DNA from 2 places in the Photobacterium kasasachensis genome. Region 2 is predicted to be linked to the other one. Evidence: riboswitches for the same ligand, from Rfam matches in the RefSeq annotation. Region 2 holds a riboswitch; the other holds the start of a gene.

Region 1 (4,424 bases), on a different contig from region 2:
AGCAAACATCATCAATCACAGTCGGGCAAAAAAGCTGATCATCGGGATCCTGAAAAACCAGACCAATACGAGTCCGGTACTGTCTGAACTTGGCTTCATCGAGTCGATTTTTGTTATAACAACTCTCACCAAACAGACGAACGTTGCCCTTGTCAGCAGGCAGTAACCCCAGGATCAATTGAAGCAGAGTGCTTTTCCCGCAGCCATTACTCCCAGTTATTGCTATTCGATCGCTATCTGAAAGACTGAAATCTAGCTGCTCGACACAAACTTTCCCGTTAGGGCGCGAATAGCTCAGTTGTTCGAGAGCAATTAATTCACTCATGACCACTCCTGAATAGGCAATGTGGTAACTAACCAACTCACAGCGATATCTCCATGAAAAATCAGGACAACAATGATGAGATACCCGCCGAGATAACGTTTGTCACGAGCAGACAAAGGGACCGTCGGAGTCTGCGGGAAACGTCCATTGAAGCCACGACATTTCATTGCCAGCCAAATCCTATCGGCACGATCCAACGCCCGTACCAGCATCATGCCAAACAGGTAGCCATAACTGCGCCATGTGTGTAGCGAACTGTCAGGCCGGAACCCCCTGGCCTTCATGGCCTGACGTAATCGCTTAAATTCCAAATGCATAACACTGATATAGCGAATACTTAGCTGCATTATCAGCACCAATTTATGCGGTACCTTCAGCTCGGCGAGAGCATAGCTCAAACTCATTGCATTTAGCCCCGCACACAGGGCCATTAAAGTGATAACAAGGATATTTGCCTTAAACAAAATCATTGCTGCCAGAGTCATGCCTTCTCGGGTCACCGCCATCTCACCGACATGAAATGCGACCTCTCCCGGCTCGGTAAACGGCAGTAAAATAACGGTAAACACGATAAAACCATCAACGGCAGCAAGACGTTTCAATCCAGAACAAAGCCCGACAAGGCTGTGTTGCCATAGGTGAAATGCCAACAGCCCATATCCAAACAGAGGCGCCCATTGCTTGTTCATCACCACCGCGGCTGCAATAACTATCGCCAGCAACAGCCGCACTCTTGGGGCAGCATTAACTGATGACATCTGTATCGATGATGTTGCAAGCAAGGCGTCTATCATTGGCGACGAGACCGATAGAGAACAAACAACCCGAACAGACCGAAGATATATCCGATCCCACCCAAGATATCGTGAAGGCGTACTTTCGCCTCATATTGGTCAAGTTGCTCACGCAAAGGACGAATGGCTTTCGCTACTGCCTGCTCTACCTGAGCTTTCGAAAGGGTACTATCAACAGTTTTTTGTAGTTGTGAAGCTTCCGGTCCAGAAGGATCAACAACGGTACCCGTATCGCTTTCTTCGACGGAAAATTCACTCGCCGAAATGTAATAAGTAGCGACATGGCCCTGACCGGCATCGGTGCGGATTTGATAATCCCCAACCGCTAATGCTTCAAAGCGAAACTGCCCTTCCTCATCACTTTGAGTGGTTGCTACAACTTTCTGGTCAACAAGCAACTCGACGATTGAATCAGCAGCCATTTGGCCATTTGTAAAATAGGCTTCGCCTTCAATGGCCTGCCCTTCAACCCAGGAAAAAGCCTTCATCCTGTGGGCGTAGGCGCTGGTTGAACTAACGGCTATCAAACTGGCACTCAACATAACCAAACCGGCAATATCAGCTACTGAGCGGTAAATCGGGATTAAACTTTTCATGAGAAATTCTGTGGCCTCACTGATAGGAAGACATTGCTAAGGACGGTCGAACCTTGCAAAGCAGCTTTAACGCAAATGCTGATACGACACCCTCGATAACAGCAACAGGCAAGTGTCCTATCACCACTAACTTGGCACTGGTGATAAAACCTTCACCTGACAAGGCCAGCGATAAAGCAACAGACAATGCCGTTAGCAACACCGCACCAAAACCGGCGGCAAACCCAAGAGCCACTGCAGGGATCCGCCCTAGCCATGGCCTGATAACAAAACCGGTCACAATGGCCGGCAAAGCAATGTTGAGGCAATTGACCCCAAGGACAATGAGCCCGCCAAAACCAAAAAAGACGGCCTGGAGCACTAAGCCGATCAGCACTATGGGAAATGCTGCCCATCCTAGTAACAGGCCTATCAGGCCATTAAAGATCAAGTGGACACTTGTCGGGCCGAGTGGGATATGAATCAAAGAGGCAACGAAGAAGCACGCGGCAAGTACTGCTGCCTGAGGTAACTTATCGTCGGACAGGGCGCGCAAACCAAACCCGGTTCCCAGCACAGTAATAGTAATACCGCTAGCCAGCACCGGAGTTGCAAGAACGCCATCTACAATATGCATTCTTGGCTCCTAATTCTTGGTCGCCAGAATGAATATTTGTAATCCTTGACATTGCGCGAGACAAAGCCGCGATAACAATATGAACCTAATGGAGCAAGGGAGATAGAGGTCTAAAGTGAAGTTCCGTTTCATATCAAATGCACACTAAACGTTAAGTTAACTTTGCACTAGATAACAGGCAGGAGAAAACGGTTGATAACACAGACGTGAGATCAACCCCTTCATCACTGAGTATTCCCGCCCAGTATCTAGAAGCATGTTTTGATAGCAGGTTTCCTGGCTTACGTATAACAACGTATTACCCCCCTTCCCGAATAATCAGTGGTTCAAGGTAACACTCAACGCTTACAGTTGCGGGTACAGCTCAGGCCTTTAACCTGATTCCCTCTTAGCCGATTAAGGCACTATCATTAAAGCTGTGACAGTTAAGCACTTTTTATAAAAATGGCACATGATGCAAATCAAAGTCGACAAACTTAGGTAGGTTCGATTGAGATTATAAACATTCGTGACTAGCGAGGTTGAATTGCATTAGTTGTAGACTCGACAACATCATCAAAAAACGCAGTGACATCTTCTCGATTGAGCCAATTCGGTTTGAGCCTAAAATCACTCCAGTCCGACAGTTGCTGCCAAGTATCGTTCCAGGGCGGGCTATGAATCACAAGCACCCCTATCAGCAAAAACTGAATAACACTAATCACTGGATTACGGTTCGAACATAACTTGAATGCCGAGCCAAATGACATTTTAATTTTTCGGTTAGCAAGATCGACGCTGTATGCTTCATCAAGCAGCAAATGTACAAGACTTCCACCGAATAAAAAGAGCCCTGATAGCCAACTCGTTATTTCACTGTAGCCGAGCAAATAAACAAGGGAAGCACAGCCTAAACCGGAAACACTAATAAATGCTAATGAATGGCAGCAACCTCTGTGTACAGTCACTTTTTCTAACAAGGCTTTTAGGTTATGCCGGATGGTCATATAGCAAAAAAGCGCATATACGATCAACTCCAGCATTGAGACCATTCGGTAGATATGACCAACAAAACTGAATGTGATCATACCACCAAAAAATCGAAATAAAGTACTCATCGAGGTGGAGTTGTCTGAATCAATATCTGGCAACAATCCACCCATGGTGCCAAGAAACATCAGCCATAAAGCAGTAATCGGTACGATATGCCCAGCCGATAATAATGCGGTAGCCGCCAAACTACTGGTTAGCGCGGCTGATCCAAGATGCACATTGAAATTAGCCACAAATATTCACGCTAAACAAGGTTGTTGAATACTTTTCAGTCTAGTATTACTGACCAACAACTCTTGCCTCTTTAACTGGATAAATAACCAGTATTATGTCGTATTTCTTTTCGACATCAACGAAAATCAGAAACTTCAGGCATTTAAGTGGCCAAGTGACGTTTTTTTGAGCGCAATTAACACTATGCTGACTTTCGCCTAGATCCAGCGGCGCACTTTTCCTTTATACAGTACAAACTCATTGTGAAACTGTACTTCGAGAAATCGCTCTTCCGGTTCAATCTGGAAACGGTTCATATAAAGAATAAAGCCCACGCAGAGAACCAGCGAATAAACGCTTTGCAAAAAGATACCAAAGCCAACAAGCATTAGCAGAAAACCAAGATACATCGGATTACGAGTCACTCGATACACACCACTGTTTACCAATGTAGATGCGTCCTGCGGTTCCATAGGGTTGGCCGTGGTCCTGGCTTTACGAAAAGCCAACACACCTGAAATAGCAATGATGACACCAAGCAAGGTAATAATCGCTGCAGCGAGTGTACTGCCATTAGCGAATAGTGCTTGTTTAGGTAACTGCATTGATAGCAACCACATTCCAATAGCAAATACCCCCATCAGAACAACAGGCGGTATTTTTAATTCAAGTTCCCTCATAGTCCTCTTCCATGCTCATGGCTAATCACTGTTGCTCAGCTTAATATTTCCGTCCCTATCGCGACTGCAGAAACTATCCCGAAAAACCAGGCACTCATTGTCAGTTCCTCATAAGCGATTACAATATACTTGTTTTTTTCATGAATTACTTCAGTTAGCTCTTCTATC
Region 2 (4,424 bases):
GAAATCACTGTAGAACCCTGAGCTAACATACTGTTCATCAAACAAGTTATCGACACGTAAACTTGCCAACCAAGCATCACGGGTATAATTCAAAGCCAAGTTACCTAATGTGTAATCGTCTAACTTTGGATCTGCGTTTGCATTATCCCCTTCAAGGAATCGCTCACCAGTATAAACCGCCTCTGTAAACAGCTGCCAATTATGGGTTATGTCCACACTTAGATAACTGCGTCCTGAGTGTTCAGCAACCCAAGATAGTGATTTCCCGCTATTTGTACCCTCAGTAAACTCAGCATCGACATAGCTGTATTCCACTCCAAACTGGAACATATCGTTTAAAATCCAGTCCCAAACTAAATTAGCCCCATATCGACGTGATGCATCGGCATTAACATTCGCGCCATTAAATGCACCACCTACCGGCTTTTCAGCACTTGGATCAAACACAATTTCATCTTCAAGGTCTAAACGATATAAACTCAAACGCACAGTATGAGAATCTGGATTCCAATCCCAGCCGGCTTCATAGGAACGTCCAGTTTGCGGCTTCAAGCCTACAACACCCGGAGAGGTATAAGCTTGCTCGTCGACTTTCGCAAAACGGAAGTTATCGTCAGCACGAAGATAGATTCTATGCTCGAGCGATGGACGGTAATTTAGGCCAAGTTCAAGTGCATGTGCATCCTGATCTAACTTAACACCATTTGGATACACAGATTTATCGGTAAGGTCATCTTTCGCGCTGGCATAACGGCCACCAATCACATAACTCAATTGGTGATTTTGAGGGATATTTGCCTGCACATAGACACTGCTAACATTCTGTTCGTTACTACGGCCTGAACTAAACTCTGATTCACCACGGCTCAAGTCAACGCCAGTAACAATATCCAGATCGCCCTGTTCAGTCGTGATATTAGCAACAGCCTTTGGAGTAAACTCCAGTAAAGAACGCTCATTCTTACCCGGTGATCCCCATGAGAACGTCTCAACATCAGTATCTGAATAGTTAAGATCTGCTCCCAAAGACCAGTCTTCGGTCAGTTGGTGCTGATAACCGACGCGGGCTGCTGTAGTCTTCTCGTGGTTGAAATCTTTAATGTTTGATGGATTAGCCTGACGTGGGTCTTCGTTAATTTGCTCCAAAGTCAACGAACCAGCAAGCTCTCGACGGTTATCGTAGTAACTCGTTTCAACAAAGAACAGATCCTTCTCTGTCTGGTACTGAATTCGCCCTAAAATAGACCCAGTTTCATTTGCATTATGGTCTCGATAATTATCACCTTGGTTATAACTACCGACCAAATAGTAACGCCAGTCATCAGCTAGAGAGCCAGAAATATCACCTTGACCTTCATAAGTATTGAAGCTGCCTCCGGATACTCTAATGTTACCACCAGCACTATCCGGTGCCTTAGTAACAATATTAATCACACCACCGACAGCTTGATCGCCATAAAGCACGCCAGCACTTCCAGAAAGAACCTCTATACGCTCAATTTGATTTAATGGAATAGCGCTAATGCTCGGAGCTGCAATATCAATGTTATTAAGACGGCGTCCATCAACTAAAATCAGGGTATTGTTTGCTGCTTGGCTGCCACTAAACCCACGCATAGCAAACACAGAACCGGAATTACTGTCTGAGACCTGAATACCACTGCGCCCACGCAACAGTTCAGTCAAATTAGTTGCCCCACTTTTTTCAATATCATAGCTATCAATGACATTGACGTTTGCAGCAATATGTAACGGCTCTTTGACACTTCGACTAATCACTACAATCTCATCTTCCTGATAAGTTGTATCAGAAGCAAAAGCCTGACTTTGAAGACACAGCGGGGCCAACGCCACTGCTAAAAGCGTTTTTTTCATTTTTATGGATACCTTAAGTCGCGTTTATTACGAAGCAGATAGTCTGCTTGGTACACTGGTTGGTCTTCGGACTTAAGAGCTTGGTTGGACAACCACCTAGGGCAACAACTTCCCACTTCATTAACTGTATTGCACAGCATGCAGAAGCAGTGTTCGGAACTTACGTCCATGTGCTTTCGTTCTCTATCACCGCTGCGCGTCAGTCACGGATTCCCACCGTGTTCCCGGCCTGTGTTCAGGCTAACCAGCGCAAAACGAATGCTAGTTATCATTTTGAAGAATGTCTAGTTTTGTTTGTTATGGCATATGACGAATCGTTTCCCACGACACTTTTATCAGCAACAACACTGGACATCGGTCAGCAATGCAATAAAATCTGCGCTCTTAATTTGAGCAGTTTGAGGCACACAAGATGGCATCCACCGCAATCAATCCAGCTGAGTATCAACCTCAGCTAGATGAAAAAGCAGAGCGTATTCAAAATATCTTTGCAGATTTTGAAACCCCTGAGCTTGAGGTGTTCGCCTCTCCTGCAGAACATTACCGCATGCGTGCCGAGTTCCGTGTTTGGCACGAAGGCGAAGACCTGTTCTACATCATGTTCAATCAGGAAACTCGTGAAAAATACCGCGTCGATCAGTTTCCTGCTGCCAGCCGCCTGATCAATGATTTAATGCCATTGCTAGTTGATGCCCTTAAGCCAGTCAAGGCGCTGCGCCATAAACTATTCCAGGTTGACTTCCTCTCTACCCTTAGCGGCGAAGTACTGGTTTCTATGCTATATCACCGTCAGCTAGACGATCAGTGGGAAACCGAAGCCAAGGCATTAAAGCAGCGCCTGAATGACGAAGGCTTCAACCTCAACTTCATTGGCCGGGCCCGCAAGCAAAAAATCGTACTGGATCAGGACTTCGTGATTGAAAAGCTGAAGGTTAACGAGCGTACTCTGACCTACAAGCAAGTCGAAAACAGCTTTACCCAGCCGAACGGTGAAGTGGCGCAAAAGATGCTGGAATGGGCCGTTGACTGTACCCAGGACAGTGAGGGTGATCTGTTGGAGCTGTATTGCGGAAACGGTAACTTCTCGCTAGCACTGGCGCAGAACTTCGAGCGCGTGTTGGCCACGGAGCTCGCCAAGCCATCGGTAGACTCTGCCCAATACAATATTGCGGTTAACAACATCGATAACGTACAGATCATCCGCATGTCTGCCGAAGACTTTACCGATGCAATGGAAGGCAAGCGAGAGTTTCGCCGCCTGAAAGATCAGGACATCGATTTGCAGAGCTATAACTGCAACACAATCTTTGTTGATCCACCGCGCTCGGGAATGGATGAAGGCACCTGTCGCATGGTACAAGGCTATGACCGCATCATGTACATTTCCTGCAACCCGGATACGCTGAAAGACAACTTAAACATCCTGTCAGAAACGCACCGAATTACCCGGTTTGCCCTGTTCGACCAATTCCCATATACCCACCATATGGAAGCAGGTGTCTTGCTTGAGCGCAAATAACCTCCCAGCGTCACTTGCTCTATAGGACGGGTTACAGGTATTAAAAAAGGCGCCTTAGCGCCTTTTTTCGTAAGCAAAACCCTTAGGCTTATGCCGCTTTCGGTCTTGGTGACATCACACCCAGCTTGTAAACCACCCAGAACAACAGACCTAGAGTGATAATCAGCGGTAGGTAGCTAGAACCCATATCTGGTACGAATGAACGTAGGAAACCAGAATAACCAAAAGCACCCGCCAGGAAGCAGGCAAAGGCAACCGACGGTGTACCTTCAGACATCGGCTTGCTCAGGTATTCCTGATACAGGCAGTACACTGCCAGACCGAATGCAATAACAGGGAAAACTGAAAACGACACCGCGCCTGACGTAAGTACTGCTAACGTAGCATTACCACACAGGCCTGCTAACAAAGATAGAAGCAATGTTTTACGTTCAGCTTTTACTTGTTCCTTGTTCATATCCTTTCACCAACAAAATAAAGTTAGAGTTTCTGCCTGAGCTCACGACGCTCACGCTCTTTACGATACCAATAGGCACCCTTTGCAATCATTCTTAACTGCATGATCAGTCTTTCAGCATGCTCAGCTCGAGCATGGTTATCCAGATCCAACGCTTCCGCACCGGAGCTGAATACCAGTGTTACTGATGCCTCAGCCTGAGTAAAAGCCTCGTCATGAGTCACACCGGTTTTGGCCTCGAGATACTCGGTCAACTCAGCCACGAAGTGCTGTATCTCCCGAGCAACAGCCGCACGAAACGCGGGGGAAGTTCCTGAACGCTCGCGTAAAAGTAACCTAAATACGTTCGGGCTACTTTCAATAAATTCCATGAAAGTTTCTACAGAGGTCCGGATTACACTGCCTTCTTCGGCAATGCGCTGACGAGCCTGACGCATCAACTGACGAAGGATCAAACCTCCCTCGTCAACCATTGTCAAACCAAGCTCATCCATATCTTTAAAATGGCGATAAAAAGAAGTGGGGGCTATACCTGCCTCTCGCGCCACTTCGCGCAAGCTAAGATTCGAAAAG

The links. A riboswitch is a leader RNA that binds a small molecule or an ion and turns the genes downstream of it on or off. The one in region 2 is predicted to bind cobalamin.
Region 1: linked by a shared signal. The riboswitch ahead of cbiM (cobalt transporter CbiM) and the one ahead of L4D19_RS24380 (TonB-dependent receptor) in region 2 are both predicted to bind cobalamin.

Annotation. Positions count from the first base shown of each region.
Region 1 covers NZ_JAKJSH010000005.1:560,645-565,068, reverse strand. The annotation lists gene L4D19_RS06935 (energy-coupling factor ABC transporter ATP-binding protein) at 1-325, opposite strand, end outside; gene L4D19_RS06930 (energy-coupling factor transporter transmembrane component T family protein) at 322-1,083, opposite strand; gene L4D19_RS06925 (MSCRAMM family protein) at 1,116-1,715, opposite strand; gene cbiM (cobalt transporter CbiM) at 1,732-2,331, opposite strand; cobalamin riboswitch at 2,581-2,755, opposite strand; gene L4D19_RS06915 (metal-dependent hydrolase) at 2,844-3,596, opposite strand; gene L4D19_RS06910 (methyltransferase family protein) at 3,795-4,256, opposite strand; gene L4D19_RS06905 (hypothetical protein) at 4,292-4,424, opposite strand, start outside.
Region 2 covers NZ_JAKJSH010000022.1:1,924-6,347, forward strand. The annotation lists gene L4D19_RS24380 (TonB-dependent receptor) at 1-1,875, opposite strand, end outside; cobalamin riboswitch at 1,916-2,139, opposite strand; gene trmA (tRNA (uridine(54)-C5)-methyltransferase TrmA) at 2,288-3,394, shown strand; gene L4D19_RS24390 (YijD family membrane protein) at 3,483-3,851, opposite strand; gene fabR (HTH-type transcriptional repressor FabR) at 3,875-4,424, opposite strand, start outside.